Regions from separate parts of the Arthrobacter sp. 10L424 genome, predicted to be linked through region 2. Evidence: predicted binding sites of a transcription regulator. Region 2 holds the regulator's gene; the other holds the start of a gene.
What was found. The regulator HrcA, encoded in region 2, represses chaperone genes, less so after heat shock. The targets are predictions, from matches to a motif close to TTNGCACTCGNNNNNNNCGAGTGCNAA.
Positions count from the first base shown of each region.

Region 1: groES (co-chaperone GroES) is a predicted target of HrcA. The motif match lies at 1,359-1,385, and genes of this name have one in related genera.

Region 1 is NZ_JBFTJH010000001.1:439,850-445,023, reverse strand. Features, by position in the region: gene groL (chaperonin GroEL) at 1-826, opposite strand, end outside; gene groES (co-chaperone GroES) at 907-1,203, opposite strand; gene AC1DC5_RS02130 (hypothetical protein) at 1,637-2,068, opposite strand; gene AC1DC5_RS02125 (THUMP-like domain-containing protein) at 2,126-3,346, shown strand; gene AC1DC5_RS02120 (shikimate 5-dehydrogenase) at 3,372-4,193, opposite strand; gene AC1DC5_RS02115 (glutamate--cysteine ligase) at 4,424-5,174, shown strand, end outside.
Region 2 is NZ_JBFTJH010000003.1:504,366-509,539, reverse strand. Features, by position in the region: gene AC1DC5_RS07935 (DUF4870 domain-containing protein) at 1-354, opposite strand, end outside; gene AC1DC5_RS07930 (DUF3097 domain-containing protein) at 498-1,346, opposite strand; gene hrcA (heat-inducible transcriptional repressor HrcA) at 1,578-2,591, shown strand; gene dnaJ (molecular chaperone DnaJ) at 2,691-3,818, shown strand; gene AC1DC5_RS07915 (16S rRNA (uracil(1498)-N(3))-methyltransferase) at 3,821-4,642, shown strand; gene AC1DC5_RS07910 (GerMN domain-containing protein) at 4,814-5,174, opposite strand, start outside.

The sequences.
Region 1 (5,174 bases), on a different contig from region 2:
GCGCCTTGACGGCAACAACGTTCAGGGTGCCGCGGATGCGGTTGACGATCAGCGTGGACAGAGCCTCGCCGTCAACGTCTTCGGCAATGATGAACAGCGGCTTGGAGCTCTGCAGCGCCTTCTCCAGCAGCGGCAGGAAGTCCTGGACGGAAGAAATCTTGCCCTGGTTGATCAGGATCAGCGCGTCTTCGAGGACTGCTTCCTGGCGTTCCGCGTCGGTGACGAAGTACGGGGACAGGTAGCCCTTGTCGAACTGCATGCCCTCGGTGAGGACCAGTTCGGTCTGCGTGGTGGAGGATTCCTCGATGGTGATCACACCATCCTTGCCGACCTTGCCGAATGCCTCGGCCAGGAGCTCGCCGACCTCGTCGCTCTGGGCGGAGATGGAGGCGACGTTGGCGACCTGGGTGCCTTCGACCGGGCGGGCGTTTTCGAGCAGGCGGGCGGCGACGGCCTCGACAGAGACCTCGATGCCGCGCTTAATCTGGCCCGGGGCGGCGCCGGCCGCAACGTTGCGGAGGCCTTCCTTGACGAGGGCCTGGGCCAGCACCGTAGCGGTGGTGGTGCCGTCGCCGGCAACGTCGTTGGTCTTGGTGGCGACCTCCTTGGCAAGCTGCGCGCCAAGGTTCTCGTACGGGTCGTCCAGCTCGACTTCACGGGCGATGGTGACGCCGTCGTTGGTGATCGTGGGGGCGCCCCACTTCTTGTCCAGCACGACGTTGCGGCCGCGCGGGCCGAGCGTCACCTTGACCGTGTTGGCGAGCTTATCGATGCCGGCTTCAAGCGACCGGCGGGCAGCGTCGTTAAACGCAAGCTGCTTTGCCATGGTTTTGTCCTTTCAAGACAGAACCCCGCGCAACTGATCCATTCAATGCGAAAGGGTCTGCTGCACGGGGTCCAAGAGAGTTACTTTACGACGATCGCGAGAACGTCGCGGGCGGAGAGCACGAGGTACTCGGTGCCGCCGGTCTTGACTTCGGTTCCACCGTACTTGGAGTAGATGACGACGTCGCCAACGGCAACATCGATGGGAACGCGGTTGCCGTTGTCGTCAAAGCGGCCGGGGCCTACTGCAACAACTTCGCCTTCCTGCGGCTTTTCCTGCGCGGAGTCCGGGATAACCAGGCCGGAAGCCGTGGTCTGCTCGGCTTCGAGCGGGCGGACAACAATACGATCCTCAAGAGGCTTAATAGAGACCGACAAGGACCTCTCCTATTCGTCAGCAAATTCGTGGACTTTAAAGCTGTGGTGCCCAGGCGTACAGACCGTCGTCGCGGTGCCGGCAGCAGCCTGGCTGTCAAGCTTCAGGTGTTAGCACCCTCCTAGGGAGAGTGCTAATGACGACTCTATGTAAGTAGTTAGCACTCGGTCAAGGTGAGTGCCAGAAGTTCGTTCCCGGTGAACGCTTTTACCCGGTGGACATGCCGGTTTGTTCGGGACCGTCAGAGGGACATGCCCATTTTTCGCGGGCTGCGCAGAGGGACATGTCCATACCTTGTTGCGGCCGATGGACACATTGGCATCATGCCCCCTGCCCGCGCCAAGCAATTGACATGCCCCGCGGTTCAAGGGCTTCGCGGAGGGACATGTTCACCCGGAATGACGGGAGCGGGGCATGTCCAGCAGGCGTTGGTGACTACCGGCCGCCGAGGTCCTCGAAGTCCACGTCCTCGCCGTTGTCCTCGTCGTCCGGGCCCGGCTCGTTGCGGTGCCGGTACAGCACCAGGCCTCCCGCCGCAGCCAGGACAATTCCGGTGATCAGGAAAACGATGCCGCCGATGCGGGCCGCGGCGTAGCTCTCGCGGATGGACTTCGCCTCGTCGGTGGCGTCCGTAACGTCCTTGCCGCCGACCGAATAGACGGTGGCGTTGAAGGAGTCCAGGAAGAAGATGATGACCAGCAGCGCCGCGCAGACGACCGCGATGACGGCTCCGGCGATCAGTGCCGGCCGGGCGTAGCGGGCGAGCCCCTGGCGGGCGGGACGGCCGCCGTCGGCGTCCTGCTGTGCGGCGTCGACCTCCCGGTAGTTTTCGTCCGTGCCGTCGTTTGCTGCGCCGCTGTCATCCATGCCGTCAAGCCTATCGGGCGCACGGCCCCACCGGCGCCCTGAACTAGGCTTGTGACCATGGCTGACGCACCGCAGGACCAGATAGCCCCGCTCCTTAACCCCGAAGGCTGGGAGCTGCTGGCGTCGCTGGGCCCGTACCGGGAGGACGAGGCGTTCCGCCTCAACGCCTCCCTCCGGAAGGCCGGCCACTCCCCCGAACTCGTCTCCGCCGTACTCACCCAGTCCCGGCTCCGAACCAAGGCGGAAGCCAAGTTCGGCGAGTTCGCCCGGCAGATGATCTTCACCCAGGCGGGCCTGGAGCAGGCCACCCGGCTTACCGTGGCGGCCCGGCACGCGCAGCGCTTCGCGGAGGCCGGCGTGCAGCACGTGGCTGATCTCGGCTGCGGCCTCGGCGCCGACGCCATGGCGCTCGCCTCGCTGGACCTGACCGTTACGGCGGTGGAAATGGATGAGACGACGGCGGCCTGCGCCACGATGAACCTGATCCCCTTCCGGAACGCCACAGTGGTCCATGCCGATGCGACGACGGTGCCCCTCGACGCAATGGACGGAGTCTGGCTGGATCCGGCGCGCCGCACCACCTCCACCTCGGGCACCAAGCGGATCTGGGATCCGGAGGACTTCTCCCCGCCGCTGTCCTTCGTTGAGTCGCTGGCCGGCGCCGGCCTGGCCGTGGGCGTGAAGATGGGCCCGGGCATGCCGCACGACTCTGTCCCCAAGGGCTGCGAAGCCCAGTGGGTGTCCGTTGGCGGGGACGTCACCGAAGTGGCGTTGTGGTTCAACGCGGTCCGGCGTCCGGGGATCCGGCGGGCGGCCCTCCTGCTCGGCCCCGCCGGGGCGGCGGAGCTCACCAGTTCTGAGGACTTCGACGGCGGCCCGGCCGCCCCGGTGGGGCCCGTCGAGGGATACCTGTATGAGCCCGACGGCGCCGTCATCCGCGCCGGGCTGGTGGCGGACGTCGCGCTCCAGCTGGGCGGGCACCTCGTGGACGAGCACATCGCCTACATCTGCGCCCCGGAACTGCGCGACACGCCCTTCGCCCGGGCCTACAAGGTGCTGGACGTGATGCCCTACAACGTCAAGGCACTCAAGGCCTGGGTCAAGGACCAGGGCATCGGAGTCCTGGATATCAAGAAGCGCGGCACGTCGGTCACCCCGGAAGAGCTCCGCAAACAGCTCCTCCCGGGCGGCGGAAAGAACAAGGGCAGGAAAACGGCCACCCTGGTCCTCACCAGGATCGGCGAGGAGCGGGTGGCCGTTTCGGTGGAACCGGTCTAGGGCTGGTTCTCCGGATTCCGGCGGGCTACTGGGCCCGCATGAAGTCCTCGGCTGCCCGGACCCGTTCGTCGCTGGGCCGGATCCCGGTATACAGCACAAACTGCTCCAGCGCCTGGATGGTGGCGACTTCGGCGCCGGTGATCACGGTTTTGCCGGCCGCCCGGGCGGCCTTGATCAGCGGGGTCTCGGCCGGGAGCGCGACGACGTCGAAGACCACCTTCGCGGCGTCCACTGCCTCCGGGGGGAAGGACAGGGAGTCGGCCTCGGGGCCTCCCGCCATACCGACAGGGGTCACGTTGATGATCAGGTCGGCGGCCGCGGACGAATCGACGTCGGCGCGCCAGGCAAAGCCGTAGAGCCCGGCGAGCGCCCGACCCGTTTCCTCGTTGCGCGCGATCACGGTGACGTTCCGGAAGCCGGCGTCGCGCAGCGCGGCCGCGGTGGCCTTGGCCATGCCGCCGGCACCCTTCAGCAGGACCGAGTACGAGGAGGGCACACTGTTGCGGGCCAGCAGCTGCTCGATCGCCGTGTAGTCGGTGTTGTAGGCGGTGAGTGTGCCGCCGTCGTTGACGATCGTGTTGACCGAGTCGATGGCCTTCGCGGAGGGGTCCATCACATCCACGAGGGCGATGACGTCTTCCTTGTACGGCATCGACACGGCGCAGCCGCGGATTCCGAGCCCGCGCACGCCGGCGATCGCCTGGGCGAGGTCTGTCGGGGCGAAGGCCTTGTAGATCCAGTTCAGGCCGAGCTGTTCATACAGGTGGTTGTGGAAGCGCGTCCCGTTGTTGCTCGGCCGGGCCGAGAGTGAGATGCACAGGGTCATGTCTTTATTCAGGATGGGCACCCCTCCATTAAACGCCAGGCGGGGAGGGAAGGGCTGGTGCGCGGGCGCTGCGCCCCCATCCGACGGCTTTGTGAACACTTTCACGTTTTCGGTGCACTCTGCCCGCCGGCTCGATGCGCCCCCTGCACTAGACTTGGACCACTCTTGCCTCCCCAACTGTCCGGCGAATCCGCCCGTGACGTTGCCGGCCCCGGCGGGGAAAAACGACAGCTAAACAATGAAGGGACCACATGAAGATTGATTTCGCTTCATCCAGGCAATCAACTCTTGGTGTGGAATGGGAACTCGCCCTTGTTGACGCGGAAACCGGCGAGCTTGCCTCCGTGGCCAAGGAGGTCCTCCGCGGTGTCGCCGCGAAGCATCCCGAACTGAACGAAGACGACGAGCACCCGCACATCAAGCAGGAGCTGCTGCTGAACACGGTGGAGCTCGTCACCGGCATCTGCAACACCGTGGCCGAGGCAAAGGCGGACCTGAGCAGTTCCCTCGCCGCCGTCCGTGATGTCACCGATCCCATGGGCGTCGAGGTCTTTTGCGCGGGCAGCCACCCGTTCAGCCCCCCGCAGCTCCAGCCGGTGACGGACAAGGAGCGCTACGCCAAGCTCATTGACCGGACGCAGTGGTGGGGCCGCCAGATGGTGATCTACGGCGTGCACGTGCACGTGGGCCTGGACAGCCGGGACAAGGTGCTTCCCGTTCTGGACGGCCTGGTGAACTACTTCCCGCAGTTCCAGGCGCTGTCCGCGTCCAGCCCGTTCTGGGGTGGCGAGGACACCGGATACGCCTCGCAGCGGGCCCTGATGTTCCAGCAGCTCCCCACGGCCGGTCTGCCGTTCCAGTTCGCCACCTGGGAGGACTTCGAGGCCTACGCCCAGGACATGTTCACCACCGGAGTGATCGACTCGCTCTCGGAGATCCGCTGGGACATCCGGCCGGTCCCGCATTTCGGCACCATCGAGATGCGCATCTGCGACGGTCTGG
Region 2 (5,174 bases):
CGCGACGGAGAAGCACGTGACGGCAATCCAGATAACCGTGGCGAGGACGGCGAAGATGTTGCCCACCACCGGTACGAAGACCAGCAGGTTGCAGAGCACCGCTGCGATCGTGGGCGGCAGCGTGAAGTTCAGGGCTTCCTTGGACTCCTGGGCCGTGAACGGGCCGCGGTCCCTGAAGATCAGGTAGATCAGCAGCGAGGGGACGCAGCCGAGGATGCCGCCGAAGTGGGCCAGGGTGGCCCACTGACGGTCCTCGTTCGCCGTCAGGGGCAGAGCATTTGCCGGAACGCCATGGTACGGGGGCTGGCCATGGCCGGCCTGGTTGCCGTTTTGTTCGCGTGCGTCATCTGCCACGGTGTCGTCCTTCGGATTGCTGTGGTGCGTTGCTGCCTGGGGGTGCCAGGGCTGCGCCGGGAGCGCAGCCGCCGTTCCAAGAATACTTGCTTCGGCGCGGAATCGCGGATCGGCCCGCTGGCGGGGGCGCCCGGACAGGCTCCTCAGGGAACGGTGAGGAAGTCGATGACCTCCTCCACCCGGCCCAGCAGGGAGGGTTCCAGGTCGGCGTAGCTGCGGACCGCGCCGAGGAGTTTTTGCCAGCCCAGCCCGATGTCCTCCTTGGTGCTGTGCGGCCAGCCGAAAGCCATCAGGATGCCCGTCTTCCAATCCACGCCGCGGGGGATCACCGGCCACTTCTCGATCCCCAGCACACCGGGCCGGATCGCCTGCCAGACGTCCACATAGGGGTGGCCGACGATCAGCACGTTGCCGGCCGCCCCGGGCGATGCCATGACGGCGTCGGCGATCCGGGACTCCTTGGAATCGGGGACCAGGTGGTCCACCAGGACACCCAGCCGGCGCCCGGGGCCGGGCCGGAAGGCGGCCACGGCCCCGGCGAGGTCGTCGATGCCGTGCAGCGGTTCGACGACGATGCCCTCCACCCGGAGATCGTCACCCCAGACCTTCTCGACGAGTTCGGCGTCGTGCTTGCCTTCCACCCAGATCCGGCTCGCCTTGGCGACCTGCGCGCGCTGGCCCGCCACCCGGACGGAGCCGGAAGCTGTTCTGCTGCCGGCGGCGGCCGCAGCGGCCCGGGGTGCGGGCGGCATCAGCCGGATCGGCTGTCCGTCCAGCAGGAAGCCGAAGCCGAGCCGGAAGGAGCGGGACTTGCCGCGGCGGTCCTCCAGGGCGACGACGTGCATCCCGCCGGACTTCTCCACCCGGGTCACGGCGCCCACCCAGCCGGACTGCACATCTTCGAGGACCATGCCGCGTTCCACCGGCACCTCCGGAAGCTGGGCCTTGGCGGGGGCGGACAGGTCCTGGGGGCCCCAGTTCTGGTACGACATCGGTTCCACACTGCTTTGTGATCGGTTTGCTATGGCGGGCTGTGCCCGAAAACACTTGCCCCGGGAAGAACGCCCGGAGCGAATCCAATGCTAACAACGCGGCGACTCATATTAGACTGGTTAGCACTTAGGCATGTCGAGTGCTAACCAACATGCCGTGTGCCAGCAGAGCGTGCGGTGCGGCCGGCGAACGGCGGCACCGGATGCGGGACAGTCGAAGGGAGGTGGAGCGTGAGCGAACCACGCAAACTCGAAGTGCTGCGCGCCATCGTGGAGGACTACGTCCATTCACGGGAACCCGTCGGCTCGAAAGCCCTTGTGGAACGGCATCACCTGGGCGTATCCAGTGCCACGATCCGCAATGACATGGCAGCCCTGGAGGATGAGGGCCTCATCACAGCGCCGCACACGAGTGCCGGCCGCATCCCCACCGACAAGGGCTACCGGCTCTTCGTGGACCAGATTTCGGCGGTGAAGCCGCTCTCACCGGCAGAACGCCGCGCCATCCAGGCCCTGCTGGAGGGTTCCGACGACCTCGACGATGTCCTGGACCGGACAGTCCGGCTGCTCGCGCACCTGACAAACCAGGTCGCCGTCGTGCAGTATCCGCATCTCAGCCGCGCCAAGGTCCGGCACATCGAATTCGTCCTGCTGGCGCCCCGCAAGGTGCTTATGGTGCTGATCGCGGACACCGGCAAGGTGGAACAGCGGGTCATTGACGTGGGGCAGGACTTCGGCGACGAGGCCCTGGCTGAACTCCGCACGCGGTTCCTCGGCGGCCTCGCCGGGACGCCGCTGAACCTGTTGCCGCAGTCACTGCAGTCCGTGGTTGGCAGTTGCCCGCCCGCGCGGCGCGCCGCAGCCCAGGCACTGGCCCGCGGCCTCGAGGCGCTGGCCACGAGCAGCCGCGAGGAGCGCATGGTCATGGCCGGAACCGCCAACCTCGCCCGCTCCAACGTGGACTTCCCGCTGAGCATCGGCCCGGTACTGGAAGCCCTCGAGGAACAGGTGGTCATGCTCCGCCTGCTGAGCGACATGGCCGCGGACCCGCGGGGCGTGACGGTCAGCATCGGCCGGGAGAACCCGTACGTGGGGCTCGCCGAGGCCTCCGTGGTGGCGACCGGTTACGGTCCGGACGCGACGGCGAAGGTCGGCGTGCTGGGTCCCACCCGGATGGACTATCCCACCACCATGGCCGCCGTCCGTGCGGTGGCCCGCTACCTTTCAAGGATTCTCGGCCCCTGACGGACGGCACACCGCGCCCGTCCAGACATTCTGACACCAGACTTCTTGCCCCTAACAGGCAGTGCCCCACCGGCAGTACAAAAAGGAAGAGATACAACTTTGAGCAGCCATTACGACGTTCTTGGAGTCTCCCGCGAAGCTACGGGCGAAGAGATCAAGAAGGCCTACCGCAAACTGGCGCGGACCCTCCACCCGGACGTGAACCCCGGGGATGACGCTTCGGACCGGTTCAAGGCGGTCACGCACGCCTACGAGGTCCTGTCCGATCCGCAGAAGCGCCGGATCTACGACACCACGGGCAACGAGAACGGCACCGACAACGGTTTCGGCGGCGGCAGCTACTCCGGCCAGGGCTTCGCGTTCCAGGACATTTTCGAGACCTTCTTCGGCGCCGGCGGCCAGGCCGGACCGGCCTCACGGGTCCGCCGCGGCCAGGACGCCCTGATCAGCGTCCGGATCGACCTCCGCGACGCCGTGTTCGGCGTCAACAAGAAACTCGAAGTCGACACGGCTGTCACCTGCCCCACGTGTGAGGGCTCATGCTGCCGTGAAGGCAGCCACCCGGAACGCTGCGACATCTGCGGCGGCAGCGGCCAGGTCCAGCGCGCCGTCCGTTCCATCCTCGGCCAGGTCATGACCGCAGCGCCCTGCGGTTCCTGCGAGGGCTTCGGCACTGTCATCAAGGACCCCTGCAACGAATGCGCCGGCCAAGGCCGGATCCGCAGCCGGCGCTCCCTGACGGTCAAGGTCCCTGCCGGCGTCGCCACCGGCACCCGCATCCAGCTCTCCGGCCAGGGCGAGGCCGGCCCTGCCGGCGGCCCCGCCGGCGACCTCTACGTGGAGATCCGGGTCAACAACGACGCCACGTACGTGCGCGACGGCGACGACCTTCACGCCAGCCTCAACATCCCCATGACGGCGGCGGCGCTGGGCACCGAGCTCACCCTCGACACCTTCGACGGCCAGCAGGAGATCGACGTCAAGGCGGGCACCCAGTCCGGTGAGGTCATTACGCTGCGCGGGCTCGGCGTCACCCACCTGCGCGGCTACGGCCGCGGCGACCTCAAGGTCCACCTTCAGGTGGACACCCCCGCCAAGCTCGACGCCGCCCAGGAGGACCTGCTCCGCCAGCTCGCGAAGCTGCGCGGTGAGCAGTTCACCGAAGGGAAGCTCGCAGCGAGCGGCGGGGTCTTCGCGAAGCTTCGGGACCGGCTCGGTAACCTGTAGCGGTGAGCAACCCGGTCTTTTTCACTGCCCCCGGCACTTTGGACGGGCTGGTTCCCGGTTCCGACTTCGTTCTCGACGGACCTGAAGCCCGCCATGCCGTCACGGTGAAGCGTCTTGCCGTGGGGGAGCCTGTGGACATCGCCGACGGCGCCGGCAAGCGCCTGACCGGCGCCGTCGCCGCCGTCGCCCCGAATGAGCTGACGGTGCATTGCTCCGGGCTCTTCGAGGAGCCCCGGCCAGCGGTGCGGCTGGTCCTCGTCCAGGCTCTCGCGAAAGGCGACCGGGACGAGCTCGCGGCCGAGACCGCCACCGAGCTGGGAATCGACGCGGTTGTGCCGTGGCAGGCCGAACGGTCGATCGTCCGCTGGAAGGCCGAGCGTGCGGCGAAGGCGCACGCCAAGTGGCAGTCGGTGGTCACGGCAGCGGCGAAGCAGGCCAGGCGGGCATGGATCCCGGAAGTTCGCTCCGCCGTCGACGGCGCCGGGCTGCAGGCGGCGGTGGCCGCCGCGGACCTCGCGATCATCCTGCACGAGGACGCCGTGCGTCCGCTGCGCGAGGTGCTGGGGGCCTGGCAGGCCGACTCCGCTGGTGAATTGCCTGTTGCTGACTTGCCTGCTGCCGACCTGACCGAGGGCGACGGGTCCCGCGGGGGCCGCGAGGTGCTGCTGATCGTGGGTCCCGAGGGCGGCATCAGCCCGCGCGAAGTGACCAGGCTCTGCGACGCCGGCGCCGTGACGGCCCTGCTGGGACACCATGTGCTGCGGTCGTCCACGGCGGGCCCCGCCGCGACGGTCCTCGCCAGCGATATTCTGGGCCGCTGGTAGCCCGGGACCGGCTTAAGAAGCAATCGACTGCTCCCCACCGGCACCCTCCCCACCGGCACCCTCGCCTCGCAAACTCGGCCAGGGAACCCTGGCGGAGTGGGCCCACACCGCCGTTCTGAGCGTTCAGGAGGGCCGTTACGGGGCCGCGGACGGGTTCGGGCAGGGGTCGGGCTACTTGACCGTGAACCCGCGGGTGTCGACGTTCAGTTCGCCGGCCGGGTTGCCGGCCTCAAGCTGGGACACCCTGACCTCGTAGTTGCCAGGCCCGAGGTTTACCGAGAGGCTGAAGGCACCCGATTGGCCGGCCTCGGCGGAGGCGGTGACCGTACCTTTCAGGTAGCTGGTCTTGATGCTGCCGTCGATCCGCAGGATCTCCCACCGGAGCTCGCCTCCCGGAGCTGTGCTGCGGCCGGAGACCTTGACGGCGCCGTCCGCGAGGGAGGTACCTTCCTGGGGATCAATGATCCAGACCGGGGCGACCATCCCGGTGCTGCGCGAGGTCGGGGCGCCGAGGCGGACGTGGTTGAAGGCG